Regions from separate parts of the Arthrobacter sp. MYb221 genome, predicted to be linked through region 2. Evidence: riboswitches for the same ligand, from Rfam matches in the RefSeq annotation. Region 2 holds a riboswitch; the other holds the start of a gene.
What was found. A riboswitch is a leader RNA that binds a small molecule or an ion and turns the genes downstream of it on or off. The one in region 2 is predicted to bind S-adenosylmethionine.
Positions count from the first base shown of each region.

Region 1 (15,478 bases), on a different contig from region 2:
GCCGAAAAATGCTCCAGCCACCAGCGATCGGGTCAGCACCGTGGCTGGCATTCCACGCCGGGCGCTGAAGGTCCCTACGGGCAGCAGCGGCCGGATCGCCAACAGGGCGAGCGCCAACGCTGACAGCAGGGCGACGACGGAGGGCCACCCATTGTCCATGAGCCCAAGCAGGTTCATGGCGATCACCGAAGCCCCGGTGAACCCCGCGAGCAGTAGCCGCTTGATGGAGACCGGACCGAGGGTTGCATCGCGTGCAGAATCCATGCGATGCAGGGTCGGGATGACCGCCACGATCGCGAAGGCGATGAAGATCAGCACCCCAAGGAATACCCAACGCCAACCGAGGTATGTGGCGATCAGGCCCGCAATCCACGGTCCGAGCAACGCCGGGATCACCCCGGCGGCGGCGAAAAGTGCGAAAATTTTGCTGTGCAATTTTGCCGGATATGCCCGAGCGATCAGCACAAAGATTGCCACGGTCACGGCGCCGCCACCGATGCCTTGCAAAATTCTTCCGAGGATCAGCACCTGCATATCCGCCGCGGTGCCGCAGATAAGCAGGCCGCCGGCAAAAATAGCCACGGAAGCGTACAGCGGAATCTTCGGGCCTCTTCGGTCCGAAACCTCTCCCGCAGCAACCATGCCAAGCATCGCGCTGGCAATCGGTGCGGCAAAGGCCAGCGCGAAGTACTTCTGTCCATCGAGCAGCTCACTGACCAGCGGCATGATCGTGGAAACCGCCAACGCTTCGAAACCCACCAAGAAGACCAGGACGAACATGCCCAGGGTGGTCGCCAAATATTTGGCGGCATAGATCGACTCAACCGTTGCGGAATCTACCGCAGAGTCACGTGGTGATGGCATGCGGCCATTCTTTCATTGAACTTCTCGGACGCCGATTCGGCACCGATGGTTAGTGGATGCACCGCATGGCTTTGTAAGCTGAACCCATGCTTAACGAAGATACGCGTCGCCGACTGGTCAAGATCACCGCGCTCTGCCTAGCGCTGATGGTGGGAGCTACCGGGATACTCTCCAGCGGTGTCCTTGGCCTTTTCTAGGCAGCCAGCCCCACGCGCGGCGCGAATGGACGGCGCTTTCAGCACTATCATCGGCACGAAGCCATGCACGGAGAACGCAGCTGAACCAAGGGGCAGGGCCAAGAAATCTTGCGGATTTCTGGACCCTGCCCTGTGCCGTAGGCCTGCCTCGGCAGGCTAGCCGTCGTTCTGCATGTTGCTGAAGCGCGAATAGTGGCCCTGGAACGCCACGGTGATGGTCTTGGTGGGGCCGGCACGGTGCTTTGCGATGATCACGTCGGCTTCACCCGGACGGTTTTCCTTGTCGTAGACATCGTCACGGTGCAGCAGGATTACCATATCGGCGTCCTGCTCGATCGATCCCGATTCACGAAGGTCCGAGATCATTGGTTTCTTGTCGGTGCGCTGCTCGGAACCACGGTTCAGCTGCGAGAGGGCAACCAGCGGAACGTCGAGTTCCTTGGCCAGCAGCTTGAGGTTACGCGAGAACTCGGACACTTCCTGCTGGCGCGATTCCACGCGCTTGCCCGAGCTCATCAGCTGCAGGTAGTCGAGGATGATCATGCGCAGCTCGTTGCGCTGCTTCAGCCGTCGGCACTTGGCGCGGATTTCCATCATGGACATATTCGGCGAATCGTCGATGAACAGCGGAGCTTCGTTCAAGCGACCCATCGTGGTCGCAATCTTCGTCCATTGTGCGTCTTCCACCGAACCCTTGCGCAGATCCTGCAGCTGGATGGATGCTTCTGCCGAGAGCAGGCGCATCGCAATTTCGTTGCGGCCCATTTCCAGCGAGAAGAAGACGGTGGCCATGTTGTTCTTAATTGCCGCGGAACGGGCGAAGTCCAGGGCGAAGGTCGACTTACCCACTGCGGGGCGGGCGGCGATGATGATCATCTGACCACCCTTCAACCCCTGGGTCAGTTCGTCGAATTCGTAGAACCCGGTTGGCACGCCGGTAATTCCGTCGCCGGCGTTCGCCGCATTCTCGATCTCATCGACGGTTCCCTCGATGATGTCGCTCAGGCGCACGTAGTCTTCGCTGTTGCGGTTCTCGGCGACCTTGTACACCTCGGCCTGCGCCTCGTTGACGATCGCGTCAACCTCACCATCGGGCGAATAGCCCATCTGGACGATCCGGGTCCCGGCATCGACCAGGCGGCGCAATACGGCGCGTTCGCGCACGATTTCGGCGTAGTAGCCGGCGTTCGCGGCGGTGGGCACCTGCTGGATGAGGTTGTGCAGATAGGCGGCGCCACCCACGCGGGCGATCTCGCTGCGCTTGGTGAGCAGATCGGAGACCGTCACGGCATCGGCTGGTTCGCCTCGTCCGTAGAGATCGATGATTGCGTCAAAAATGGATTCATGGGCCGGGCGATAGAAATCTGTTCCGCGCAGCGCCTCGACCACGTCGGCGATCGCATCCTTCGACAGCATCATGCCGCCAAGAACCGACATTTCGGCAGGAATATCCTGCGGCGGGGTGCGACCCGCTTCCGAACCCTGACTCTCGTAGACCGGCTCCGCGCTCATAACTGACACTTCCATCCCCTATTGACCCTCTGGGAAATACCCTTGTGCCATGATGGCAACACTCAAGCATGTCACCGCCAACCGACGTTATCGTGTCGGCGGTACCTGTGGATATATCAGTCCCAAAGCCAACAGTAGGTCTCTTATCCATAGCCGCAAACTCTGTTATCCACAAGATCTGTGGATAATCCCCCTCTAGCTGTGGATGACCCTGTGTGCGACTTGGGGAGAAGCTTGTGGATTACCCCACTTAAGTTGCGCTAATGACTATCTGACTTGGAGTTTGTTGTTTGCACACCTGTGGATAGAAAGTTAATTTCTTTGTAGAGTCAACCTTCGCAAATGACGTTATCCACAGCATATCTCGCGGGATTCCGGTGTTTTCAACCCGCTTCATCGACTTATCAACGTACCATCCACAGAGGTGTGGATAGTTTTGTGGAAAGAATCTTCGTGAAGAACGCGGTAGTCACCGCTCCAAAAAGCTACTGAAACGTAACTTCGAGGCGAGTAATCCACAATTCGATGCAGAGCACCCCTCTGCGGTCATATGAACTTAACGCGCCCGCGCGGTCCAAGCTCGCCGGGCCAGTTAAACGACTGCGCGCCACTTGTCAGCGAAAATGACAGGTGGCGCGAAGCGAAGACAACTATTTAGACGAGTTCCGGGACTGGTAACGAGTGAAATCGTGAATCATGGAAAATCGACGGTGAATGCTCGGCGACCTTATGGCCATGGACCTGCAACAGGATGACCCAATGGTCTCCGGCCTCAACCTCACTGTAGATCGTCGTGTCGAGCCACAGCGTTGAGTCATGGATGAACAACGAGCCGTCGTCGCTGGTGTGGGTGTCCACACCGCGGAATCGATCTCCGCTCTTGGAAGCGATCTGCCTGCAGACCCCTTCATTGCGCTCGCTGAGCACCGAAACGCCGATTCGATTTGCGTCCTGCAGCTTCGGCCAAGTGTTCGAGGTTTTCTGCACGGCAAACATCACCAACGCCGGTTCCAAGGAAACCCCTACGGTGAATGAGGAGGCGACGATTCCCGTCTTTTCCCCGTTGACTTCGGCGCACAGAGTGGCAATTCCCGATGGGTGCTGGGCGAAAACCTTGCGCAGCGTCAGTGCGTCAAGTTCTTGATTCAAAGACATGCCTTGACTTCCTTTGCTTCATGCCCACCGGTACGGCGACGGTCGGCGGCAGGCTAAAGCAGCTTTGACTTGCTCTTACCCGCCGTCGAAGGTTTAACGCCTCGATGTGCGGTACTTGTATCGTGCGGTGTTGCGCGACACCGAATCTTCACCTGGAGCACCCCGCTACCGTATAGAGGGTTGCCGGCCAGCTAGCCAGGGCCTTTAGCTGACGCTCATGATTCTGATTAAAACGATATTGGCCTAAGCTCCCGCGCGTCAAACAAATTGCTTCGCAAATCGAAATATTCAACCCAAAATTCGATGAGCCACAAGTATTCGAGGGTCCATCGGAAATTTATTCAATCACAGGAGGGTTCGGATGCGGCTGCGCGGCCCGCTGATACCGCTCCCCTTCGGTGCGATACGAAGCGCCCAGCCTCTTGCATAGCGAACGGATCTTGCTAGCCTGAAACCATGCGGCCTCGAATAGCTGGTAATCCGAAGATCACGGTTTTCCTTGGAATTCTCGCCTGCGCCGCGATGCTCACCGGATGCGCCGCCGAAGCACCGCGTTCCCCCGGCGCCACGTCAAGCAGCAGGGCAGTCGATACCAAGTCGCCCGAACCGCGAAGGATCGCAGCCGAGCTAGCCGCCCCCTGGTCCATGGTCTTCGCCGAAAATACGCTGATCGTTTCAGAACGCGATTCGGGGCGGATCGTGGAAATAGATTCAGCGGGCAATGCCCGGCAAATCATCCGCTTGGACGACGTAGTTCATGGTGGCGAAGGCGGACTGCTTGGGCTGGCCTTTCAACAGCCCTACCTTTTCGCCTACTCCACCGCAGAAGACGGCAACCGCATCCAGCGATTCGAACTTTCCGGCGACAGCGGTGCGCTCGCGCTGAGTCATCCGCGGACGATCCTGTCCGAATTGCCATCGGCAGGAATTCACAACGGGGGGCGTCTAGCCATCGGACCGGATTCGATGCTCTACGCGACCGTGGGAGACGCTGGAAATGAATCCTCGGCTCAAGATCTGGAAAGTTTAGGCGGAAAGATCCTGCGGCTGACCATTCAGGGCGAGGTCCCCGGCGACAACCCCTTCCCCGGTTCGCCGGTATTCAGTTTCGGCCATCGCAATCCACAAGGTATCGCTTGGGCTCCCGACGGAACCATGTATGCCAGCGAGTTTGGGCAGAACCGCTGGGATGAATTGAACATTATTGAGCCCGGAGCCAACTACGGCTGGCCGGCGCACGAAGGCATTGCGGAAGATCCCGAATACCGCGACCCGATCCAGCAATGGAGCACGCAGTCCGCGAGCCCCAGCGGCATCACCATTTACGACGGGGTCCTCTACATCGCCAACCTGCGCGGGGAGCGCCTGCGAACCGTGGAGCTGAGCACGCCTCACGATTCCACCGAGTTCCTCGTAGGTGACCATGGGCGCCTGCGGGATGTGAAGGCCAGCGAGACCGGCGAGCTCTGGGTGCTGACGAATAACACCGACGGTCGCGGCACCCCGCAAGAGGGTGACGACAGGATTCTCGGCATCTCCCCGGAGACGCTCATCGACCGAACTGCCACCCGGCGCTGAATTTCGGCCACTGAACGAATTGATACTGCGGTTCTTGGATTGAACCCGAGGTCCATGCCACCATGAAGGTCGCAAGTGCTTCAGCTCACAGGCGCAGGCTGAAGGAAACCACGGATACGAATCGAAGGATATCGCACACATGGTCATGACTCAGGCTAACCACTCGGAACTCACACCCCTGCGATTCCTGCAGCGTTCGGCCGAGGTATACCCGTCGAAGACCGCGGTGATCCACGGGACCCGCAGGTACAGCTACGCCGAATTCGAGCGGCGCGTGCAGCGCTTCGCCCAGGTTGTCAAGGCGCGGATCGCGCCCGGGGACCGCGTCGCGGTACTTGCGCCGAATACTCCCGAGATGCTCATGGCCCACTACGCGGTTCCGCTGGCCGGGGGCGTGCTGATCGCGCTGAACACCCGGCTGTCGGCGCCCGAGCTGCGCTATATTATGGATCATTCCGAGTCGAAGCTGCTGTTCGCCGATACCGAATTGTTGGCAAATACTTCGACCCTGCGTTCCGAGATTCCGAGCTTGGAAGCGTTGATCGAGATCAGCGATGACCAATACGCCGGAGCGCGACCGGCGGTCGCCGTGGACGCGGTGCTCTCCGAGCTGCTGGACGCGGCCGGCGAGGAACGCCTGAGCTACGAGGTGGCAGATGAGCGCGCCCCGATCACGTTGAACTACACCTCGGGCACCACCGGCAAACCCAAGGGCGTGCTGTACTCGCACCGCGGCAGCTACCTGAACTCGCTGAGCGAGGCCCATCACCAAGGCTTCACCGCAAAGACCCGTTACCTGTGGACCCTGCCGATGTTCCACTGCAACGGCTGGTGCACCCCTTGGGCGGTCACCGCCGCGGGTGGCACGCACCTGTGCTTGCGCGGCGTGCGCGAGGATGCGGTGTGGGACGCCATTGAGAATCTTTGCGCTACACATCTCTGCGGAGCCCCCACGGTCTGCTCGATCATTGCCGACTCACCGCGCGCCCACGCCCTGGGCGATCCGCTGCGCATCACCACCGCCGGCGCCCCGCCGTCCCCGGCAATCATCACGAAGCTGCAGAAGCTGGGCATCGAGGTGGTCCATGTATATGGGCTCACCGAGGTCTATGGCCCCTACACCATCTGTGAATACCAGGATGACTGGGATCAACTGGATGCGGACACGCGAGCCGCAATGCTCTCCCGCCAAGGCGTGGGCATGCTGACCGCCGAAAGCGCACGCATCGTCGACGAGAATATGGTGGACGTTCCCGCCGACGGGCAAACCATGGGTGAGATCGTCTTTCGCGGCAACAACGTGATGATTGGCTACTACCGCGATGAGGCAGCCACCGAGCAGGCCTTTTTCGGCGGTTACTTCCATACCGGCGATCTGGGAGTGATGCACCCGGACGGCTACCTCCAGGTCCGTGACCGGGCCAAGGACATCATCATTTCAGGTGGAGAGAACATCTCCACCATTGAGGTCGAACAGGCTCTCGCCGCGCACCCGCAGGTGCTGGATCTTGCGGTGGTGGGCGTCCCCGACGACAAATGGGGCGAGCGTCCGGTCGCCTATGTCATTCGCACCACAGGTTCGAGCCTGGACGAGGCGACCCTGATCAATTTTGCCCGCGAACGGCTAGCTGGATTTAAAGTGCCACGCACCATCGTGTTCCCGCAGGATCTGCCGCGCACCTCTACCGGCAAGGTGCAAAAGAACGTGCTGCGCAATCGAAGCCTTGCAGCGCATTCAGAGAACGCCTGACTTGATGCCTGCTTTGGGTTCCCCCGCGCACCTGCGAGGCGTAAGGTGAGGTGCACTTAGCGCCGATTTCACGGGGAGTTCCCATGGCAGCGACATATACCTTCGACATCTTCTCCAGCCTCGACGGCTTCGGCAGCGCCACCGGAAATTGGGGCGGCTACTGGGGCAAACAGGGCCCGGAGCTGCTCGCTCGGCGGCTCGAGCACTACTCGCCACCCTGCCGGATGGTCTTCGGCGCAAACACCTATCGGCTCTTTGCCCAGTTCTGGGCCGAGGCGGAGAAATATACGGATGTGGATGACCCTTGGGGCGAGGCCATGCACAAGCAGCCTGCCACCGTCATTTCCAACTCCCTCGTCGGCCCGCTGGACTGGCCCGACGCGGCCATTGAGCGCGGTGATGCCCTTGCCGTAGTTCCGCGGCTGAAAGCCGAGTCGCTGGTGCCGCTGCGCTCTCACGGTTCGCTGTCCATGAATCGTTCGCTGTTGGCAGCCGGCCTCGTCGACTATATCCAAGTCACCATCTTCCCGGTGCTCACCGGACTGACCGGGCAATCACCGATCTTCGAGGGGGCCGAGGACTTCGACCTGGAACTCGTAGAGTCCCGACTGCTCGATGGCCGGACGCAAGAGCTCATCTATCGCCCGAGCCTGCATCACTAGCGCCGGTGAACCGGCAAAAAGTCGTCGTTGGCTACCGGAAATACGACCATCAGAGGGCTGCTTGCCCGGCGGCATGCGCGGCGCGAATCGGCTCCCCAGCCGCAGTCCGGTACCCCGGATAAACTATTGACCGGGCGGTCAATCAAACATAAATTGGAAATTGACTCCCAAAGGGAGCACTCCGACCTCTAGGAAGGTGATTTTCAATGAAGAAGTGGACTCGGTGGCAAGATTGGGTTGTCGTGGTGGCTGGCGCATACGCCGCGCTGTCGACAACATGGGTCGCGGGCACCACGATGTCCATGAACCTGATGGTGGGCCTTGGCGCCCTGATGGTCGTAGTCGGCATATGGAGTGTCGCCATGCCACGGCTGGTCAGCTTGGAGTGGGTGCTGGCCGCGGTCAGCGCGCTCTTGGTCGTCTCCCCTTGGCTCGGATCCTATGCAAGCGGCTATGCCACTGCTTCTTGGGTCTCGTGGATCTGTGGCGCCGTCGGCCTGGTTGCTTCTCTCTGGGCAATAGCACCGGCGATGCACATGCGCCACGAAGCCCACGGCGGCACGCGGGCAGCGCACTGACAACCATCTGCAACACGCAACCGGACGCGTGCGGGACAACGGGCAGAGCCCGCTGAGTCGCACGCGTCATTCTTGCCCGCAGCTCAATCGCGGAAGGATCTCCCCAATGCCCCTGCGCACCCCGACCCACGGCGGCAAGCACTCTCCTCGTGCCAACGACGAAACCGGAGCCTCCGCACGCACCCGCATCCTGAATGCAGCCGAACAGCTGTTCGCGGCGCAAGGCTTCGATGGGACCCCTACCTCGCATATCGCCAGGGATGCCGGCGTACCCAAAGGGCTCCTGTTCTACTATTTCCCGGCGAAGTTCGCCCTGCTCACGGCCTTGCTGGAGGAACGCCTCCAGGGCACGGAGATCGATTCCGGCGCGCTGGCAGTTCCCGGCGATCCTGCCTCGGGCCTCGTGATGATCGCCGAACGCTACTGCGCGGAGCAGGCGCGCTCCACCATGCTCCGGGTGGTGCTGTGGCGCGAACAGCATACCCACGCGGAGGTGGCGGCAGCCTTGGCAAGCTATCTGCATGATTTGGAGCAGTCAATCGAGCAGCTGCTGAGCCTGAGCGTGAGTTCCGCGGTGGATCAGCGATTTCTGCAGGCCGCCAGCCGGCTCTGGGCCGGCTATTTGAGGACTCTGCCGTTGCCGGGCGCGGCAACCGGCGGGCAGCGGTCCGCCATGGAGCTGCGCCTGGCCGCGGACCTGGTCTGCTCCGGGATGAACTCGGGGCAGTGAACGCGCGCGAGCCCGCGAGAACCCAAGGGTTTTCGCGGGCTCCTTGCACGGTATGCGGCGGACTACTGGGCCAGGCGCATATCCCCGGTTTCGTAGTAGCGCTGGTGCCAGCTCAAGGCCTCGCCCAGCAGGTGCGGGGTGTGCTTGCCGTAGCTTTCGCTCCGGGCCCGGTCGAAGTAGTCCTGGAGCATTGGGCGGTACGCCGGGTGCGCGCACTTGTCGATAATCAGCTGGGCGCGCTGCTTCGGCGACAGCCCGCGCAGGTCGGCCAGGCCCTGTTCGGTAATCAGGATCATGGTGTCGTGCTCGGTGTGGTCCACGTGGCTGGCCATGGGCACGATGCCCGAGATCTTGCCGCCCTTGGCCACCGACGGAGACATGAACACCGACAGGTAGCCATTGCGCGCAAAGTCGCCCGAGCCGCCGATCCCGTTCATCACATGCGAGCCGAGCACGTTGGTGGAGTTCACGTTGCCGTAGATGTCCGCCTCGATCATGCCGTTCAGCGCGATGCAGCCCAGCCGGCGAATGATCTCCGGGTGGTTGGAGATTTCCTGGGCGCGCAGCAAGATGCGATCGCGGTAGTGGGCCACGTGCTTGTTGAACTCGTCGATGCCCGCCGCCGACAGTGAGAAGCTGGTGGCGGAGGCGAACTCGATGGTGCCGTCCTTGATCAGCTCCAGCATCCCGTCCTGGATGACCTCGGTGTAGGCGGTCAAGCCCTTGTAGCCGCCGCGGGCCAGGCCTGCGAGCACCGCGTTGGCAATGTTTCCCACGCCCGACTGCAGTGGCAGCAGCTTCTCGGTGAGCCGTCCGGCGCGGATCTCGTAATCCAGGAAGTCCAGCAGGTGATCGGCAATCTGCGTGCTGGTCTCGTCCACCGGGGCAAAGGGGCTCAAGCGGTCGGGCGCGTCGGTTTCGACGACCGCGACCACCTTGGTGACGTCGATGTCCAGGTATTTCTGGCCGATGCGGTCGCGCACCGTGGTCAGGTTGATGGGTTTGCGGTGCGGTGGCAGCGCGGTGCCGTAGTAGATATCGTGCATGCCGTCCAAGGAGGCGGACTGCTGAGTGTTGACCTCGATGATGATCCGGTCTGCCATTTCCAGCCAGGTCTTGTTATTGCCCACCGAGCTGGAAGGGATCAGGTCGCCTTCTGCGGTCACCCCGACGACCTCGACGATAGCCACATCGATCTTGCCGTAGAAGCCGAACCAGGCGTGCTGGGCGACGTGGGACAGGTGAATGTCCATGTACTCCATGTTGCCGTCGTTGATGCGGCGGCGCAGTTCCGGATCGGACATGTACGGCAGGCGCAAATTCATGCCCTCGGCCTTGGCCAGCACTCCGTCGAGCTCGGGGGCGGTCGACGCGCCGGTGAGCACGTTGATCTTGAAGTCCTTGCCCTCGCCATGCTGGCGTTCCATCTGCGCCGCGAGCGCGCCGGGTACCGCCTTGGGGTATCCCGCACCGGTGAAGCCACTCATGGCCACAGTCATGCCGGGTTTGATAAAAGTTGCCGCCTGTTCGGCACTCATCAAACGGTCAACAAAGGCTCGGTGGTGAATACGCTCGTGCAAAATAACCCCTTCTAAACTTCCTTGTGATGCAGGTCTATAACCTGCATCTCACCGGAATACTTTAGCCGTTATTCGCCTGCAGTTAGACCTCTACCAGGCCTTATCCGCGATAGGTGGGGATATTAGCGACGAGGTGCGTCCAATTTGCGCCGACCGGTCTAGCCTGCGGCGGCCCCTTGGCCTAGTTCAGGTCCACGTGAATGGTTTCGCCGACAACCCTTGCCTGCAGCCTGCCACCCATCGCTTCGACGTAACGGCGCAAGGTTGCGAACTGCACGCGATCGATATCTCCGGTTTCCATGCGGGCCACGCGATCAACGCTGAGCTTCAGCGATGCGGCCAGTTCCACCTGGCTCATTTGCGCATCTTCGCGCATTTCGCGTAGTGACAGCTTGCGGGATTCCTCCTGCACGGTACGCCGATGCTCGGCAACCGCGTCGCGCTGGGAATCAGTTAATACATCTGGATCGGCATACGCAAAGCCCATGTGTTCCACCGCTTCTCTTTATTTAGGTCAACCATAGCCACTCTCACATTCGAGGCTATGGGCGGCAGCAGCGTTCCCCAATGATTATGACGACATTAGTTCCGGTCAATTTGGTGAATTATGGGCCAACACAGGGTTTCGCCATGGCATGGAATGTAGTTAAGCGCGAACGACTAGGGAAAATCGGGAAATATCATCCGAAAGCAGGATGAAAACCTAGCTATGTAAGAATCATACTTAAGGGATGGACGAGAATAAGGTAGTTCATCAAATCAGACGGTCCATGCTGCCCGTCGTGATCTTGAGCCAATTGCTCCAGGGGCCAAGCCACGGTTATTCAATGCTTTCAAAATTCGATGAGCACGGCATCACCGGGATCAAGAGCGGCACCTTGTACCCCCTGCTACGCGGCATGGAAGAGGCCGGAGATATCGCAGCCGAGTGGGAAATCGCCGACCGCGGACCGGCGCGCAAGAACTTCACCATCACCGAGCAGGGCCAACAGACCCTGCAAGAAATTCGACTCTGGCTACGCCAGATTGGCTAGGAGCGCCTTATGCAAGATATTGACACTTACCTCGAAGAGCTGCGCTTCAGCCTTTCACTGCGCAACCTGAACGCCGACACCATTCGCGATATTCTGCGCGAAGTGAGCTCAGAGTGCAATAACTACGAAGAGGCAACGGACAACTTCGGCACGCCAAATGACTACGCCGGCAGCTTCCCCAAAAAGGGCGCGGCAAAGGGGCATCAAATGTTCATGATGATCGGAGTGGCCTTGGGAATACTGTGGCCAGCATTTCAGCTGATCGATCGCGCCCAAGACCCCGATGGGCTCAACGGGCTCGGAACGATAGCCAAAACCTGGCTCCCAGCGTTGGGCTTTATCGCACTTGGAATCCTCATCGACTTCTCACGCGCGCTAAGCCGTTCCCGGAAGACCCGCTAAACGCCAATGGGCGGTGCACTCCCCTTGCGGAGAATGCACCACCCATTGAGAAGAGGTGAGTCTAGGCAGACTTACTTCTTGGCAGCAGCTACAACCTGAAGCTTCAGGTTTGCAACAACATCCGCGTGAATGCGAACGGTTGCGCTGTAGTTGCCAGTCGACTTGATGTGGTCGTTGACCTCAACGTTGCGCTTGTCGATCTTACCCAGACCGGCAGCCTCAACTGCGTCAGCGATGTCAGCGGTCTTAACGGTGCCGAACAGGCGGCCGTTAGCGCCAGCCTTGACGGTGATCTTCACCGGCTGGGACTTCAGCTTCGCCGCAATTGCCTGAGCTTCCTCAAGGTTTGCAACGGCACGAGCGGCACGAGCAGCCTTGATGGACTCAACCTGCTTCTCACCGCCCTTGGTCCACACGAGTGCGAACCCGCGTGGAAGGAGGTAGTTACGGGCGTAGCCGTTCTTTACCTCAACAATGTCGCCCGCAGCACCCAGACCGGATACTTCGTGAGTCAGAATGATCTTTGCCATTTTGCTATCCCTCTTCCTTAGCCTCGGCCAGCGCCGGAGTAAGGCAGCAGGGCTACTTCACGTGCGTTCTTGATTGCCTGTGCGATCTTGCGCTGTTCCTGAACCGATACGCCGGTCACGCGACGAGCGCGGATCTTTCCGCGATCAGAGATGAACTTGCGCAGCAACGCTACGTCCTTGTAGTCGATGACGGTGATGTCAGCGGCCTTCAAGGGATTGGACTTTGGTTTGGGCTTACGGATTTCAGCCTTAGCCATCGTGGAGCTCCTTAGGTTTGGAGCCCGCAGAGAGATCTGCGGGATGGTGAATAAATAATTGTTAGAAAGGTGGCTCGTCGTTGCCTGGGTTGCCCCAGCCACCGCCGCCGCCGTTGTTACCGCCGGAGTTGCCTCCGGTGCTCCACGGGTCGTTGGATGGAGCATTCCATCCACCGCCCTGCTGCGGCTGCTGCTGCGGCTGCTGTGGGGCATTTTGCTGCGGCGCGTTGGAGAAACCTCCACCGCCACCGTTGTTGCCAAAGCCGCCCTGGCCACCGCCGGAGCGCTGGGTGCGGGTTACCTTGGCAGAGGCAAAGCGGAGCGACGGGCCGATTTCATCGACCTCGAGCTCCATGACGGTGCGACGTTCGCCTTCCTTGGTGTCGTACGAACGCGAGCGCAGACGACCCTGGGCGATGACTCGCATGCCCTTGGTGAACGTCTCGGCTACGTTTTCTGCAGCCTCACGCCACACCGATGCACGCAAGAACAGGGCTTCCCCGTCCTTCCATTCATTGGACTGGCGATCGAAGGTGCGAGGAGTCGAAGCGATCGTAAAGTTCGCTACGGCTGAACCGGATGGCGTGAATCGCAGCTCCGGATCGGCGGTCAGATTTCCGATGACGGTAATAACAGTCTCGCCTGCCATTGACTCTCCTTACTCAGAATGAACGTTTGTCGTACAACGGAAGATGTTGCCAGCGTAATTAAACGCGGGCCTCTTCCGGACGGGTGACCTTGTGGCGCAGGATCTGCTCGTTGATCTTGAGCTGACGCTCAAGCTCGAACGAAGTAGCTGGATCCGCGGTGTAGTTCACCACGATGTAGATGGCTTCTGCCTTCTTCTGGATCTCGTAAGACATCTTGCGACGTCCCCAGATATCGACCTTCTCGATCGATCCACCAGCAGCGCGAACAACCTCGAGGTACTTCTCGATGGTTGGTTCTACGGTGCGGTCATCGACCTCTGGATCGATGAGGACCATAAGTTCATAAGCACGCATGTGAACCCACCTCCTTTGGGCTAAACGGTCGCGGCATTTCCGCAACAGGAGGTTCTTGCGTTATCCGTGCTCCGCGGCACCCAAGTTTCGGGCGTGCAGTAGCACAGACCTTTCAATCCTACCCGAGATGTCGGTCGGGGCAGAACCCTTGGTGTCCTAGATCATGAACTCATTTTTGCTCGCCGTCCATTGCAGCTTCCAGACGCTGACCGAAAACCGGCGCCAGTGTGCGCATATAGGTGTCCGAGACATGATGCTTATCCCGGTAGACCAGCACATTTCCGATGACCGCCGGGCAGCGCTGGTCGATGCAGAACTGATCGCTGAAATCCAGCACCTGAACCCGCGGCTCAAGCTTCGCGGCCTGCCGCGTGGCATCCCCCTCTTCGAAGGCGGACTCCTTGTCGAAGGAGCACTGCTCGGGGTTGGAGGAGTGTTCCTCCACGCAGTCGCGTGCATAGGAATCCTGCGGCGGCCGCGGCGTATCAACCACCGCGTACACCTGGCGTCCTGCGTTTTCTAGCTTGCCCCACTGCTCGGCGTATCCCTGAGCCGCGTCCCCGACGAAGCTCGCGCCGCCCCAGTTGGCCGCAACGACCGCGTTGAGGTCCTCGCGTTCACTGAGTTTCATCAGTGTCTGCTCATTGGCTTCGGCGCAGTTGATCCCTCCCTCGCGTTCGGCGGTGCGACTTTCGGCGCTGAACGGGCAGGAGTTCTTCAAATAGGTCACGATCTTCCAGCCGCGCTCCTTGGCGTGGCCGGCGAGCGCCTCGAACCAGTGGGCCGCGTGGGAGTCACCTACTAGGGCCACCGTAAGGGTGGCGTCCTTGCTGCCGAATTCGCATTCCTTGATCTGGGTGGATTGCGGGTCTTGCACGCATTCGCCTAGATCCGGCTGATCATCTTCGGCCGTTGCCGGCACTGGAATGATCTGGGGCTGATCTGCCAGGTAGGCCGGGGCGCCAGCGGATACGGAGGCGGCGCCGAAGCCGGCCGGCGGGTTCTGCAGCAGCGCCGCGACTTGTTGCTGCTCGCGCTCGATCGATTCGCGCTGCGCTACGCCCGGAATCAGCGCCACGGACGCAACCACCGCGATCATGGTGGCCCCTGCGAGCAGCGAGCGCTTCGCGGAGGCCGCCACTGGCTGCCAATGGCGTGCCGGGGTTTCGACGAAACGCAGGCTGGCCCAGGCCAGCGCCAGGGATCCTGCCATGAGCGCCAATGATTCCACCGGGGTCGGATCATGCCCGGTGAGATGGGTGGCGAAAACTATCAACGGCCAATGCCAGAGATACAAAGAGTATGAGGCCAACCCGATCCATTGCACCGGGGCAAAATTCACCAGCGCGTGCAGCGAACCGGGACCCGAGGTGGTGCCTGCGGCAATGATTGCCGCACAGCCAAGCACCGGAACGGCGGCAGCGATTCCGGGGAATACGGTCTGCGCGTCATAGCTGAAGGCCGCACCGAGAATTGCGGCGAGCGCGAGCAGCACCAGCGCATTGCGCACCGACCAGGAGCTGACCCAGCGCGGAAGCGTGAAGGCGCCATTGGCATGCCCATCCGCTGCAAGGGCGAGCAGCCCTCCGGCCGCTAGTTCCCAGATGCGCGTAGTTGTCACGAAGTAGCCCGCGGCGTCCCCGGA
Region 1 covers NZ_PCPW01000006.1:199,115-214,592, forward strand. Annotated here, with positions in the region: gene CQ015_RS09685 (MFS transporter) at 1-864, opposite strand, end outside; gene dnaB (replicative DNA helicase) at 1,218-2,573, opposite strand; gene CQ015_RS09695 (flavin reductase family protein) at 3,228-3,728, opposite strand; SAM riboswitch class IV at 3,835-3,951, opposite strand; gene CQ015_RS09700 (sorbosone dehydrogenase family protein) at 4,185-5,306, shown strand; gene CQ015_RS09705 (AMP-binding protein) at 5,446-7,056, shown strand; gene CQ015_RS09710 (dihydrofolate reductase family protein) at 7,140-7,718, shown strand; gene CQ015_RS09715 (hypothetical protein) at 7,925-8,296, shown strand; gene CQ015_RS09720 (TetR/AcrR family transcriptional regulator) at 8,403-9,026, shown strand; gene CQ015_RS09725 (acetyl-CoA hydrolase/transferase family protein) at 9,089-10,606, opposite strand; gene CQ015_RS09730 (helix-turn-helix transcriptional regulator) at 10,788-11,093, opposite strand; gene CQ015_RS09735 (PadR family transcriptional regulator) at 11,338-11,640, shown strand; gene CQ015_RS09740 (hypothetical protein) at 11,650-12,042, shown strand; gene rplI (50S ribosomal protein L9) at 12,114-12,572, opposite strand; gene rpsR (30S ribosomal protein S18) at 12,590-12,829, opposite strand; gene CQ015_RS09755 (single-stranded DNA-binding protein) at 12,891-13,478, opposite strand; gene rpsF (30S ribosomal protein S6) at 13,537-13,833, opposite strand; gene CQ015_RS09765 (acyltransferase family protein) at 14,003-15,478, opposite strand, start outside.
Region 1: another riboswitch for S-adenosylmethionine. It lies ahead of CQ015_RS09695 (flavin reductase family protein); the one in region 2 lies ahead of CQ015_RS03970 (bifunctional o-acetylhomoserine/o-acetylserine sulfhydrylase).

Region 2 (15,478 bases):
GCTCCTGCAAGCTGCCCGGCATCATGCGGTGCTCAAGCCCAACGAATACGAATTACGCGAGGCAACAGGCTGCCAGGACCTGGCCTTGGGCGCACGCAAGCTGATCGACCTCGGAGCTACGGAGGTATTCCTGAGCGCCGGTGCGCGCGGCATCTTCCGTTTCTCCTCGGCTACCCCGGCCATAGGCCATGCGGTGTTGCCAAGGTCCCTCAGCGGAAACCCGACTGGCGCCGGAGACTCGGCCGTGGCAGCAATCATGACCGGCTACTTGCGTGAGCAAGAACCTGAATTTACCTTGCGGCTCGCCGTTGCCTGGTCTGCGTCCACGGTGCTCATGCCCACCGCAGGTGCCCTTGCGCCTGCTCATCAAGAGCTCTTCGACGAAGTCGAGTATCAAATTCTGCCGGCAAACGCCGAAATCTAAGGAGAAACGCCCATGCCATTGGTGCCCACCCGAGAAATAATGGACCTCGCACAGGCAGGGGCCTTTGGACAAGGCGCCTTTAATGTCATTCATCTAGAAACGGCGCAAGCCCTCATTCAAGGGGCCGAACTGGCGAATACCGCGTTGATCTTGCAGATTAGCGAGAACTGCGTGAAATACCACGGGGGACTAGCGCCCATTGCCGCGGCCAGCAAGGCGCTGGCCGAACTGGCCAGCGTGCCAGTGGCCCTGCACCTGGACCATGCAGAAGACGAACAGTTGGTCTATCAAGCGCTAGAGCTTGGCTTCGGATCCGTGATGTTCGACGGGGCGAAGCTGGGCTTTGAAGATAATGTCGCAGCCACCCGCCGTGTAGTTGCGGCCGCGAAACTCACCGGAACCTATGTTGAAGCCGAGCTCGGGGAGATCGGCGGAAAAGACGGGGCTCATGCTCCCGGAGTCCGGACCGACCCAGGCGAGGCAGCCCATTTCTCCTCGCTGACCGGCATAGATGCATTGGCCGTTGCTGTCGGTTCGTCGCACGCGATGTTGCACCGCGGTGCGACACTGGATCTGGAGCTCATTGGGCGGCTTAAGGAAAGTCTGGGCATTCCGCTGGTGCTCCATGGGTCCTCGGGAGTGCCCGACGAAACACTGGTTGACGGAATCCGGGCCGGGATGCGCAAGATCAATGTCTCTACGCATCTGAACGGGTACTTTACTCGGGCGGTACGGCAATGGCTCGCGGAGCATCCCGAAGCGGTGGATTCGCGCAAATACATGGCTGCCGGGCGAACCCAGATGGCAATCGAGGCAGCGCGACTGCTCAAGCTCTTTGCCTCTGCCTAAAAGCCATGAGCCGTTGTCGCGGATCGGTGGCAATCCGCCGAAGGGACAGTTCTCCGCTCCTGCCCAACCGCGTCGGACTTCAAGGCCAATTTTTGGCTCTTGCGGTTGGGCCTGCGCGTGTATTCTTCGTTGATTGCTTCTAGGGCACGCAAAATCCCACCCTGCCCAGAATCCGTAATTCTCTTCGCGGATCTCTACCCGACAGGGCTGGAACGGAACCGAGCCGGCATGAATCGTTGCACTGCCGCGCGAATGAGTACGTCCAAGGCATGCGGTGATGCCTATCCGTCACCTTACGTCCCGAACGTAGAAAAATTCATCCAGAAGTGATTGTTTATGATCTTTTAGCGCCTAGTTAGCTCTAAAAATATCATCATGAAGCCTTGACCAGTGAGCTCTATCACTACATAATCGGTGTAGGCTGATTTTTTCTGACTATAAGTCGCCAAAAAAATCAGAATCGTTCACACCGAGTAGGGTGCCGCAATGGCGCGACAATGAGGAGCAGAGATGAAACGAACTACACGTACCGCGGTGGTGGCCCTGTCTGCAACGGCAGCGCTGCTGTTGAGCAGCTGCGGTTTTTCTGGCGGTGAAAGCGATGCCTCCACAGATGCGGCGGGCGGCGAAAACACCACTTTGGAAATGCTCGTTCCTACCTACTCCACAGGCACCAAGGCCCTGTGGGAAGGTGTGATCGAAGACTTCGAAGCCGAACACAGCAACATCAGCATCAACCTCGAGGTGCAATCGTGGGAAAATCTTGAAGGCGTACTGAAGACCAAACTTCAGGGTAACCAGGCACCCGATATTTACAACGGTGGCGCCTTTGCCGAGTTCGCCGCAGAAGGACTGCTTGCTCCGGTCTCAGATGTCGCTTCACCCGAAACCATTGAGGACTTCCAGCCCGCCTTCGCAGATGCCGAAAAATTTGAAGGCACCCAGTACGGACTGCCACTGATTGCCTCGGCCCGCGCGCTGTTCTACAACGAGACGCTGATGGACGAAGCCGGAGTCCAGGACGTCCCAAAGACCTGGGATGAACTCTACGAAGCATCAAAGCTGATCAGCGAAAAGACCAAGGCGGACGGCTACGGCATGCCTCTGGGCAGCGAAGAAGCCCAAGGCGAGTCACTGATCTGGTTTGCGGGAAACGGAGGCAACTTCGGTGATGCAGATTCGATCTCCGTGGACACCCCGGAAAACCTCGAAGCCGCCGAATTCATGAAGAAAATGATCGATGACGGCGTCACGCAAAACGATCCGGGCGCTACCCAGCGCACCCCTATGCTGAACACCTTCATCCAGGGCCAGCTAGGTTTCGCCTATGCACTGCCACAGACCGTGGGGCAGATTGAAAAGGAAAACCCCGATCTGAAATACGGGGTTACCACGGTCGCCACCAAGACCGGGGAACCTGCAACCTTAGGCGTCGCGGATCGGCTGATGTCTTTCAAGAATGACGGAAGCAAATCGGCAGCCGTCAAGGAATTCATGGACTACTTCTACTCGGCCGATGTCTACACCGACTGGGTCAGCACCGAAGGATTCCTTCCAACTACCCAGTCCGGTTCCGAGAAGCTCGCCGGGGACGAAGTCCTCAAGCCATTCTTGGACATGTTGCCGAACGCGGTTTTCTACCCCACGACCAACCCCGCATGGAATGCGACCGACGGTGCTTTCAAATCGCTGATGGGCGAACTGGGTACCGGTAAGTCCGCCGAGGACGTGCTCAAGGGCATCCAAGCCAAGGCTGACGCGGCCAGCTAGCAGCCTGGGCGAATCCAAGTAACCACGCAATAAGAGGCCCGACGAACGTTTCGCCGGGCCTCTGTTGCCGAACCAAACGATACGGCCGGCCCTCGTAGTTTTCCCGTGGCGCCGAAAGAATAAAGGAGAGCAGAGCGTGAGTACCTCGTTACAGGTCACCCCGGCACCTGCCAAGAGACGCAAACGCGGTAATGACTCGCAGTCATTGCTGTCCTCAGTGCCCTGGATAGGGCCGGCTTTGCTCTTGATTTTGGCCATGGTGGTGTATCCGGCCGGTTACATGATCTACAACTCGACCCGTAAGATTTCATCGGTTGGCACCGACCTTCATTCTGTCGGATTGGACAACTTCGTCACGGTCTTCCAAGATCCGGCACTGCCTCGGATCATGATCAACACCGTGGTTTGGGTCCTCTCCGTTGTCGTGATCACGGTGCTTCTTTCATTGGCTCTCGCCCAATTCTTGAACAAGCCGTTCCCCGGGCGCACTTTTGTGCGAATGGCCGTCATCGTTCCCTGGGCCGCCTCGGTAGTCATGACCACGACAGTGTTCTACTACGGCTTGGATCCCAACTACGGAATCTTCAACAAGTTCTTCATCGACATAGGGCTCATGGACGAAGGGTTCGGTTGGACTAAAAATGCGGTCCCAGCGATGCTGGTTTCGATCGTCGTTGCCATTTTCGTTTCGATACCCTTTACCACCTATACGCTGCTCGCCGGGATGCAGGCCATCCCGGAAGAAACCCTAGAGGCAGCTCGGGTGGACGGGGCAGGTAAATGGAAAACCTACATCTTCGTGATCCTCCCGCAGCTGCGCTCGGCGCTCGCCGTCGCGGCTCTGATCAACATCATCAACGTTTTTAATAATCTCCCTATTCTGAAGGTGATGACCGGTTCGATTCCGGGAAACAGCGCCGACACGCTCATGACCTACATATTCAAGGTTCTGCAATTTGATCGCCGCTTGGATATCTCCTCAGCACTTTCCGTGGTGAACTTCGCCATTGTTGTTGTCATCGTGGCCATCTACGTCAAGTCCGTCAAACCAATGCAGGAGGTATAGAGATGGCGTTTCTCGTCACCGCCGATCGTGCCTCGCGCAAGACGGTGATCATGCGCATGCTGATCGGTGTACTAGTTGTTCTCATCTTCCTTCTGCCATATCTGGCCATGCTCATTGGCTCCATAAAAACACAGGCGGAAATCCTCTCTATTCCGCCGGATTATCTCCCTCGTGAAGGTGCACAATGGTCGAACTACGCTTCGATGTGGGCGACTCCAGAGACACCGGTCCCATATAACCTCATTTCCACGATTGTCATCTCGGTTTTCGCCACGCTGTTGGTGCTTTTGGTAGCTACCCCGGCGGCGTATTACACGGCCCGTTTTAAGTTCCCGGGCAAAATGGTGTTCATGTTCTTGGTCATTGTGACCCAGATGCTGCAGCCTGCGGTGCTTACCGCCGGCCTGTTTAAGCAGATGCTTGCGTGGGATCTACATGACACGTGGCTGGCCATGATTCTGATCAATGCGGCCTTTAACCTTGCCTTCGCCGTATGGATCATGCACTCCTTCTTCGCAGGCGTTCCGCGCAGCATCGACGAAGCCGCGCAAATCGACGGTGCAGGAAAACTGCGCGTGCTCTTCACCATCAATCTGCCCTTGGTTTGGCCGGGCATCGTCACCGCGGTGATCTTCACCTTTGTCTCCTGCTGGAACGAATTCGCAGCGTCATTGGTGATCTTGTCGACGGCCGAGAATCAGCCGCTCTCCGTGGCGTTGACGAAGTTCGTGGGACAGTACTCCACCGCCTGGCAGTACGTCTTTGGGGTTTCGATTGTCGCGATTGTTCCGGTGATCATTCTGTTCGCCCTGATTGAAAAACGACTGATCGGTGGCCTTGCCGCTGGGGCGGTGAAATAGCTATGCCAGGTAACGCGCCTGCGCTGGAAATCGTTGCAACTTCACCAAGCTGTGCCGCGCGCGCGGTGGGCGCAGGAGCCGACAGAATCGAAGCATGCCAAGCGTTGGAACTCGGCGGGCTTACCCCAAGCCCCGAACTGCTGGTCAAAGCCCTGGAGCAGTCGCCCCCGCTTGGCGTACATGCACTTTTGCGTGAGCGTCCCGGTGATTTCACCTACACTGCCGAGGAACTAGATTTGCTGGTCAGCCAGGCGCAGCGGCTTGCCTTCGAAGGAGTGCAAGGACTGGTCATCGGGGCTACGACCGCTGAAGGATCCCTAAATATCCCGGGGATTCGCGTGCTGATCGAGGCTGGGCGGCAGATCAATTCGCAAATGGAAATCACGGTGCACCGCGCCATCGACGCAACGCCCGATCCTGCGCACAGCGTCCTTGAGCTTTTGCAACTTCCGGTCACACGAGTGTTGACTAGCGGAGGACGAAGTACGGTTGGTGAAGGGCTACCCATGATCAAACGCATGGTGCAGCGTGCCGAAGGAAGAATTGAAATCATGTCCGGTGGTGGCATGAAGCCACGGGACGTGCGTGCGGCTTATGCCACAGGCATAGCGGCAGTTCATTTCTCCGCCAAAACACCTTATGCGCAGAGCCTGGCCGTTGATGAACAACAGGTTAGAGAACTACGCAATTTACTTGATGATTTGCACTATTAGAGAGCTGGATCCATGAAACGCGAGGAACGCCTGAACCATATCCTCGACCTCCTGGCTAGCAATGGCCAGATTGATGTCGAGCAGATTGTTCAGCAGCTGGAAATCTCGCCTGCGACTGCACGACGGGACCTGGACTCGCTGTCCAATGCCTCGCTTCTCACTCGAACCCACGGTGGAGCAGTCTCAAACACGGTCGCCTATGACCTTCCCTCGCGGTATCAGCGTGAAGACCATGACGAACGCAAACTTCAGATCGCAAGGCTCGCCGCTGGCATGGTTGAAGCCGATACCGTGGTCGGACTTTCTGGGGGCACTACCACTAAAGCAATAGCCATTGAACTGGGCATGCGCCAGGATCTAGTGGGGGAGCCCGGTCGTATCACCCTCACCGTAGTTACCAACGCAGTCAATATCGCCTCTTTGCTCGCCGTGCGCCCGCACATTCGCGTTATGGTCACCGGTGGGGTGCTCAACGAGCGCTCCTACGAGCTTGTCGGCCCGCTAGCGCAAAATTCGCTTGGCAAAATCACACTCGATATGGCTTTTGTAGGCATCAATGCGCTGGAACCGAGCATCGGAGCGATGGTCAGCGATGAGATGGAAGCAGCAGTCAACGAATTGATGATCAACCAGTCTCGTAGGAGCTACCTGGTGGCAGATGCTTCGAAGATCGGAGGGCATTCCTTCGTGATCTTAGATCGCGAAAACCTCACCGGTCTGATCACCGACGATCAGATCACGGACGAGCAACGGGAGGCCCTTGCCATGGCAGGGATCCCGGTCATCACCAAAACGGGAATGTCTGCGGCACAGTAAGTGCATCGGGCCAACGCTGCAGCATGGTCAGGCGCTGCAGTATGATCCGCTCGGACTCCTTGCTCAGCCGCAGCACAGCAGTCGAAGTCTATGATCGATATGTGACTGGTGAAAAGACATTGACGACGAGCGGCACTCGCATCCTGAAGATTGAGATTTTCCTCGTTCTAGGGCTCTCACTCGGACAGAGCGCCGTGTATTCGCTTATCAGCTTTGCCGACAAGGCGACTCGTGCGCCACTGCGCGAGCAGACCACATCCATGAACAATCCGTTGAACACGCGAGAATACTTTGACCTGGCGTACCAGCTCCTGGATATCCTTTTCGCCCTGCTCCCGGTGGCCCTCGCGCTCTATTTCATGCATCGAACGCTCGGACGAAGCATCAGGGACATAGGCTTCGATTTCCGTCGTCCTGGCAAGGATGCGCTGCTCGGGGTGTGCTTGTTTCTCGTCATGGGAATCGGCACGCTAGGCGTATATGCAGCGGGTCGAGCATTCGGCATCACCACAGCGCTGGCCACGGCAAATCTCGCAGACTACTGGTGGAGTGTGCCGGTGCTGGTCCTTTCAGCGGTACGCCATGCAGTACTGGAGGAAGTCGTGATGTTGGCTTTCCTCTTCGGCTACGGCAAGAGACTCAATCTTGGACCCTGGGTGCTGATTCTCGGTTCGGCCCTGCTGCGCGGAAGCTATCATCTGTACCAAGGGGCCGGACCGATGATCGGCAACTTCGCCATGGGTGTGGTCTTTGGCTGGCTCTATCATAAATACGGTCGCGTCATGCCCCTGGTCATCGCACATTTCCTGCTGGATGCCGTTGGTTTTGTAGGCTTCTTGCTCATCGGCCCGGCCATCGGCATTGGTGCCTGAGCACTTTCCAGATTCACGATGGCCCAATTTCGGAGTGCTTTTAGCAGGGGAGTGAAAATGCAGATTAGCGAGCTTCAGATGAATGGCCTTGCCGAGGTGGTCGCACTCTGGCAACGGGTGGAACTCACCCGGCCTTGGAATGATCCGCTGGCCGATGCGGAACAAGCGCTACGCAACGAGTCATCCACAATTCTTGTGGGGCACCGCGACGGAGCGCTGCTTGCCTCCGCGATGGTTGGTTTTGATGGTCACCGCGGGTGGCTGTACTACGTTGCGGTCCGTCCCGAGAGCCAGGGCCAAGGACTGGGCCAACAGATCGTTGGCGCGGCCACCGATTGGTTGCGCCGACGTTCGGTGCCCAAGGTGCAGCTGATGGTTCGCTCCGAGAACTCGCAGGTCATTCGATTCTACGAGCAGCAAGGCTACGAAACCCAAGACATTGTGGTTTTGGGCAAGCGGCTATAGGCAGAGCAGAGCCTTGCCAGTTTGAGCGCACAACTGGCATTAAAGAAGAGTAGGTGGGGGCGCCATTGCCCCCACCTACCTTCGTGCGTACCTTGTCTTACAGCACCACGGTACCGTTATCGGTTTCGAAAGTTACAGACAAGATGCCCGGGGTCCCGTTGGGTGCTTCATACTCCATGCTCACCGCACCGAGATTCACGTTTTCTGGCTGCCCCAGCCAATCAAGGACTCGGTCGCGTGAACCGGCAATGGCAATGCTCTGGATCTGGCCAGCGGGATCCAGCGCACGGGAAGGGTGCAAGTCTTCGGTGCCGGCGTCCCAGCGCAACAAGTATGGAACCTGCGGGTCCGCGATCAGACCCTTGATGCCAATCTGCTGCCAGGTGAGTTCGCGGCCGTCAGGGAACTTGCGGTTACCCGGAACCGATTTGCGTCCCAGGCGCTCTTCTGCGCTTGAGAGATCCTCAACTGAAACACACCATCCCATCCATCCGCCGCCCAGCTCGGAACGGGCACGGACCGCCTGCCCAAACGGTGCCTTGTCGCTAGCGGGGTGGTTCAGAACTTCAACTACTTCTAGGTATTGGTCATGCTTGAGCGGGAAAATTACATTGCGAGTTCCGAATCGCGGATGCACGCCTCCCTTGACGAATTCCAAGCCCAAAGCCTCGGAGATTCTTTCGGCGGTTGGCATGAGCCCGTCCGGGCCACATGCGTACGTAACGTGATCTAGCCTCATCATGTGCCCATCATGTCACTATGTGATTCAAGTCTCGACTTAGGCTACCCTAACTGGCAAACTGGCGATCGAACGCTCTGCATAAATTGCGTTATAAAAGTGCAATATGACCGATTGCGTCACTTTGAGCCACTTCATATTGCCAAGATCTTCGGTTGTCCGGCAGACTTGTGTCAGGTCATGAGTCCCAGTAACAAGCCCCGGCTTACTGGGCGGCAACCCTCCTCCGCGGTGGGGTGCCCCGGGTGAAGACCTGGCCCTCGGCACAAACTGTGTCTAGGACAAGCGCGGGTTACCCCCTGGAAAGTACCTCGACGAGGAGCTTCCTGTCGGTGTGTTTTTTAGTGGTGTACCCCCATAGTCAACAAGCTATATGGAGGAAACCATGAGTAACAACTGGTCATTTGAGACGCGTCAGATCCACTCCGGACAACAGCCCGACCCGGTTACCGGAGCGCGTGCCTTGCCGATCTATCAGACGTCTTCGTTCGTCTTCCCCAGCGCAGAGAGCGCGGCCGCGCGCTTCGCCTTGCAGGAGCTGGAGCCGATCTACACTCGCATTGGAAATCCAACCCAGGAAGCCGTCGAAAACCGCATTGCCGACCTCGAAGGCGGTGTCGGCGCACTGTTGCTCGCCTCCGGGCAGGCGGCCACCACCTTCGCCATCCTGAACCTGGCCCAGGCCGGCGACCACCTCGTTGCCAGCCCAAGCCTGTATGGCGGAACGCAGAACCTGTTCAAGCACACGTTGCGCAAGCTCGGCATCCAGGTCACCTTCGTGGCCGATCCGGATAACCTGGCGCAGTGGCGCGAGGCTGTGCAGCCAAATACCAAGGCGTTCTTCGGCGAGGTGGTCTCCAACCCGCGTCAGGACATCCTGGACATCGAGGGAATCTCGGAGATTGCCCACGAAGCCGGTGTTCCGTTGCTGGTGGACAACACCTTGGCCACCCCATACCTGATCCGTCCGATCGAGTGGGGCGCGGACATCGTCATCCATTCGGCCACCAAGTATCTCGGCGGGCACGGCACCGCCATTGCCGGCGTCATCGTGGATTCGGGGAAGTTCGACTTCGCCAAGGATCCGGAACGCTTCCCTGATTTCAACACCCCGGACGAGTCCTACAACGGTTTGGTGTTCGCCCGAGATCTGGGCGTCAACGGCATTCTCGGCGCAAACCTCGCCTACATCCTCAAGGCACGCGTGCAGTTGCTGCGCGACCTGGGCTCATCGGTGGCACCCTTCAACGCCTTCTTGATTGCCCAAGGGCTGGAAACCCTGTCGCTCCGCGTGGAACGCCACGTGCAGAATGCCAAGGAAGTCGCCGCCTGGCTTGAAGGCCATGAGCAAGTCGAGCTGGTCGCCTATGCCGGGTTGCCTTCCTCGCCATGGTTTGAGCGTGGCCAGAAATATGCGCCAAACGGTGTTGGGGCGGTCATCGCCTTTGACGTTGCCGGCGGCGCCGAAGCGGGCAAGGCATTCGTAGATGCCCTAGAACTCCATTCAAATGTGGCGAATATCGGCGACGTTCGCTCGCTGGTGATTCACCCCGCTTCGACCACCCATGCACAGCTGACCGAGGCGGAACGCCTGTCGGCCGGCGTGCGTCCGGGGCTCGTTCGGCTGAGCGTGGGGTTGGAGAACATCAAGGACATACTCGCTGACTTGCAACTTGGTTTTGCTGCGATCGCAGAGCCTGCTAACCAGGAATTGCAGGAAACCCTCTAGGCATGGCATCCATAGTGACTACCGAAGAGACTCTCGACTCGAAGAACCTCGCCGACGGACAGGACGGCATTTTGCGCCGCGCGTCCGTGGGGGAGTACACCTTCGAAACCGGTGGATACCTGCCGCGTATCGAGCTGGCCTATGAATCATGGGGGCAGCTGAACGCGGACGGGTCAAATGCGGTGCTGGTTATGCACGCGCTGACCGGTGATGCTCACGTATCGCAGGGAGATTCGCAGACCCCGGGCTGGTGGGAAGACTTTGTCGGCCCCGGGCTGACCGTTGATACAGACAATTACTTTGTCCTGGCCATCAACATCATTGGTGGTTGCAATGGATCCACCGGGCCCGGTTCGCTCGACGAACACGGCGAAGCCTGGGGCTCACGTTTCCCCTTCGTCACGATCAAAGACTCGGTGCGCCTTGAGGCACGCCTGGCCGACCTGCTCGGGGTGCACACCTGGCATACGGTCATCGGTGGTTCCATGGGTGGAGCGCGGGCCCTCGAATGGGCAGTCGAATTTCCGGAACGGGTCAAGAACGTGGTTGTCATGGCCTCCAGCGCGCAAGCTACGGCGGAGCAGATCGCATTTGCGCAGGTGCAGACCGAGGCGATTCGCCTCGATCCAAATTTTGCGCAAGGCGACTACTACGCCAACGGTGTGCGCCCGGATGCCGGCTTGGGCCTAGCCCGCCGACTGGCGCATATCACCTACCGCTCCGAAGTCGAGCTGGAGACGCGTTTCGCGCGCAAGCCGCAGCCCGGGGAACAGCCACTGGATACCTCGGAAGGTGCACGCGGACGCTACCAGGTGGAAAGCTACCTGGATCACCAAGCGACCAAGCTGGTGCATCGGTTCGATGCGAATAGCTATCTGGTGATCACCGAGGCCTTGATGAGCCACGACGTTGCTCGCGGATACGATTCGCTACGTGATGCCTTGGCCCGTCTGGCTAAGGTGAACGTGGTGGTTGCCGCGGTCAGCAGCGATCGGCTGTACTTCCCGGCACAGTCTGAACTGCTCGCTGCGTCGTTGCCGAAGCCGAAACCGGTGCATTACATCGATTCACCGATTGGCCACGATGGCTTCCTGACGGATGCCAAGCAGCTTGATCCGGTCTTGCGGGCCCTGGTTTTTGACGACTAGGAACTCGCCTAGCTAAGTATCCAAACATAAAAGGAACGCAGTTTGATCCACCAGTAAGCGGTGCATCAAACTGCGTTCCATTGTGCGTTGTGGGGCTCAGTCCTGCATGGGGGCGCTATCCCCAGCGCCCAATGACTCATTCGGCGGTGGCAGGGTGAACGGGGTGGGTACCGGGCGTTTGGCCGTCACCCCGTCACCGGAAGACTGGTGTCGAATGCGGCGCAAAACCCATGGCGCAAAGTACTCGCGTGCCCACTGCAGATCTTCGATTCGCGCTTCGCGCCAGCTTCGTGGCGCGTTGTCCAGCTGAGCATTCAAGGACAGCTCGTGGGGTACGTTCAACGCATCCAAGGCCATCGCGGCGATGAGCTGATGTCCCAGTGGAGAGAAATGCAGCCGGTCGGGGTCCCACATGCGTGTTCGGCGCAGCTCATTCAAGGCCCAGAGGTCGCCCACCACGGCATCGTAACGTTGCGCAATTGCCCGCACGTTTTCGTTGTATATGGCGACTTTCCCGCGTATGCCGCCAAGGACAGGCGTATCGCGAATATCGGGTCCGGTGAGCAATAGTATTGTTGCGCCGGTCTTGCTCAGATCGCTAATCGCCCGCTCTAGCTGTTCGGCGATTCTGTCCGGATCGCCGCCGGGGCGAATGACATCGTTTCCTCCAGCGCAAATGCTGATCAAGTCTGGTTTGAGATTTATTGCCGGGGTCACTTGTTCGGAAATGATCTGGCCGATCAGCCGCCCACGGATGGCCAAGTTTGCGTAGGAAAAGTCCGGAACGGTGGTGCTCAACTGTTGGGCGAGACGATCTGCCCAGCCGCGGTGCCGCCCCGGGTTCTGCGGGTCGGGGTCCCCGATACCCTCGGTAAAGGAGTCTCCCAGCGCCACGTACCGGCGCCAGGGGTGACTTGTTTCGTGAGCGGGGAGGGATGATTCGGACGCAGAATTTTCAGACACAACAATATTGTTACTTTTCGGTAACTAGCTGTCAATGGCGTCAGCGGGAGGTCACCCCAGCAGCGCCTTGCTGCGAGTCGCGGCGTATTCTTCGCGGGTGATGATTCGCCGAGCGAGCAGATCATCTAGCTCTGCGAGTTTCTGCTCCAAGTTCTTATTCCGCGCCAACAGGTGAGCGTTGGCCGGCAGTATTCCTGGATCGGACTGCGGCGAGTAGTATTTGGCCCCGGATTGCTTGGTTGACTTGAAATTACGCACAAGCAAGAAGGTGGTAGCGGCCGCCATGAGGACAAAAAGAGCGACGATGGCTCCGAAAGCAAAAGGCATCGCGTTAAAGAGCGTGTCAAGAGCGCCAAAGCTTCCGGCGGAGTCATCATCCACATAACCGAAAGGAGTCGAATCATTGAGCTCGCTGAGCTCATCAAATTCTTCCTGAGTGAGTTCTGTAATTTCTGCTGCAACCTCAGTGATATTCATGTCATCCAATATGTTCGCTCCGCGCACGTCGGGTAGCTCTCAATGCGTTGTTCGGAATGCCGCAACGCATGTTGATATCGTTAGTCAACCATGGATCTTTCAGCCTTCCCTTATTTATTCCAAACGTTACATTATTGTAATGGCGACCCAGACGGTGAATCGATTTGCCGAATCCCTGCTGGCATCTGGTTGACTTGATGCGTGAGTGAAAATATCTGGAATCCCACCGTCATTTGGTCCCGGCCCGAAGCCGAAAGAGCCGGCACGCCGCTATTGGTCTTGCTTCATGGTTATCTTTCCAACGAGGAAGATCTCATGGGGTTGGCTCCCATGCTTCCCGAAGAGTTCACCATCGTCTCGGTGCGTGCGCCTCAGGCGCTGGGGCCCGGCTTCACGTGGTTTCCGCTGATGCAAGACCTGGATTACTCCTTCGATGAGGTGAAGGCCGCAATCTCGGACCTGTGGAGCTGGCTCGAACCGATCACCAGGCAGCACTCTTCGGTGAGCCTGCTGGGCTTCTCGATGGGCATGGCCGTGGCAACTTCGCTGTTGCGGCATCGGCCGGAGGCGATCACGGCAGTTGTCGGCCTTTCGGGGTTTGCGGTGCCGGAAGAGGGCAGCGGCTTCTTCCAAGACGAAAAGCTGCGCCAGATGCGCAAGCCACTGTTTTGGGGCCGTGATCAGGATGATCCGGTGATTACCGCCGAAAAAATTGAATACACGCACGGGTGGGCCACCAGCGACGTTCATGTCACCAAGGTGCTCTACTCGAATATGCTGCACTCGGTGAACGCGCAGGAGATGGCGCACGTGCATGAGTTCCTCAGCGCCGTAGTACTCCAAGGAGCTGCAACCTAAACGCCTTGTATCAACCTATTGACACAAGGCGTTGCCTCCTGCTTGTATTGTTCCAATGATACAAGCGGGAGGCCGGTGTGCCTCTCATCACGTGAGGAATTCACATGAGCAACGTCTTGCCGTTCTTGGTGCTAATAGGATTCGGGCTTGCCCTGACCTTGCTGATTCGTCGTGGCGTGTTATCGCAGCGGCGGGCTGACCTGGTGAATCTGGCGCATCGCGGCGCCGCCGCCGAAGCGGGAATTGCGGGGAAGGTACTGCGAGCCGTGCGTGCACGGAACATGGCGGCGCTGATAGTTGCGCTACTTGCTGGCACTTGGGCAATTTACCTCAATCAAGCTTTCCCGAAGGCCAATGGGCTGCAGCTTGTCGCGGCTCCAGTCGGCATCTGGATACTGGTAGCCATTGTTTTTATCATCTTCCCCATCCCGCACGATTTCGCTAGTGCCGAAGAAGGGAACGGCGCGCGTGTCAGCGCAGACCTCACTCCGCGATCGACGGGAATGTTTGGCCCGGCTTGGGGGATAATTGTCCCTGGAGTGATGCTCGGTGCCACCCTGATCGGACTGCTCGTTGCGGGCTTAGCATCCTCCCCGGACGAACGGGGGCGATACCGCATGCTGCCCTATGCTTCCGCCAACGGCGCCAGTCTCGACGAAAACATGATGGTCACCGAGGTGTCGCTCGGTGACGGCGCCACGGGGCCATTCCCCGGCTGGTACTACGGAATTCCGCTGCTGGTGTTCCTCGTGCTGGGGGCGCTACTGACCTTGTGGGCGTTGAACCGCAATGCTCGGCGTCCGAGCCTGCGCAGCCCTGCGCTCCAAGGTTTCGACAACGCGGTGCGCACACATAATGCTTACGTGCTGAGCACCGGGTTCAGCGCAATGCTTTGTTTTCAGTTGTTGCCGTTGCTCGCCATGGCTGCGTCAGCCATCTACAACGCTGGTTACACGCTGAATTTTGTAGTTGGCGAAACCTACACACGCGGAGCCCTACCCGAAGGTTCCACGGACCTGTGGAACGCGGCACTGGCATTGAGCCTTGCGGGCCTGGGGCTGTTGGTGCTTGTCGTCGGTGCAATACTTCTCGGTCAGCTGGCTGGCTGGATTGCCACGATTTTCAAGGCGACGGATAAGGAAATAGGGGAGGGGGTAAGCGCGTGATCACCCTTGACCCTTCGGATCCCAGCGGGCCATCCGAACAAATCAGAGCCCAGCTTGCCGCGATGATCCAAGGTGGGGAGCTCGCCGCCGAGACGAGGCTACCTCCGGTGCGGCAGCTCGCAGGTGACCTGCGTGTTGCCGTAGGTACGGTGGCCAAGGCGTATAAGGAACTTGAAATCGCCGGCCTGGTACGCACCGGGCGAGCCAACGGAACCCGAGTGAATCCGGGACAGATTCTCACCACCGCGCTGCTCTCCGAAACTCGCGCACTCGCTGGCAACGCAAAGGCCGCCGGCCTGAGCCTCGCGGAATTGCAAAGACTCGTGGCGGCGGCCTGGAACTCCTAGCCGCCGCCACAAAGGGGTGTTCAACTACCTCGAACTAAGCTGTTTCGACAACGACGGATTCGCCTTGGACGGTGACCTTGTCGCCTTGGCGCATCTGAGCGCCGCGGCGCGTTTCGACCTTGCCGTTGACCCGTACAAGGCCCTCTTCGATTAGTTGCTTTGCGTGAATGCCGTCTTCTGCCAACGAAGCGAGCTTGAGCAGCTGTCCCAGACGAA
Region 2 covers NZ_PCPW01000002.1:324,868-340,345, reverse strand. Annotated here, with positions in the region: gene CQ015_RS04020 (1-phosphofructokinase family hexose kinase) at 1-424, shown strand, start outside; gene CQ015_RS04015 (class II fructose-bisphosphate aldolase) at 437-1,273, shown strand; gene CQ015_RS04010 (extracellular solute-binding protein) at 1,784-3,043, shown strand; gene CQ015_RS04005 (carbohydrate ABC transporter permease) at 3,180-4,109, shown strand; gene CQ015_RS04000 (carbohydrate ABC transporter permease) at 4,112-4,969, shown strand; gene CQ015_RS03995 (copper homeostasis protein CutC) at 4,972-5,682, shown strand; gene CQ015_RS03990 (DeoR/GlpR family DNA-binding transcription regulator) at 5,695-6,498, shown strand; gene CQ015_RS03985 (CPBP family intramembrane glutamic endopeptidase) at 6,618-7,370, shown strand; gene CQ015_RS03980 (GNAT family acetyltransferase) at 7,428-7,835, shown strand; gene CQ015_RS03975 (VOC family protein) at 7,933-8,577, opposite strand; SAM riboswitch class IV at 8,751-8,868, shown strand; gene CQ015_RS03970 (bifunctional o-acetylhomoserine/o-acetylserine sulfhydrylase) at 8,960-10,303, shown strand; gene CQ015_RS03965 (homoserine O-acetyltransferase) at 10,306-11,451, shown strand; gene CQ015_RS03960 (SGNH/GDSL hydrolase family protein) at 11,548-12,414, opposite strand; gene CQ015_RS03955 (hypothetical protein) at 12,466-12,891, opposite strand; gene CQ015_RS03950 (alpha/beta hydrolase) at 13,093-13,749, shown strand; gene CQ015_RS03945 (hypothetical protein) at 13,854-14,915, shown strand; gene CQ015_RS03940 (GntR family transcriptional regulator) at 14,912-15,262, shown strand; gene CQ015_RS03935 (RNA-binding S4 domain-containing protein) at 15,297-15,478, opposite strand, start outside.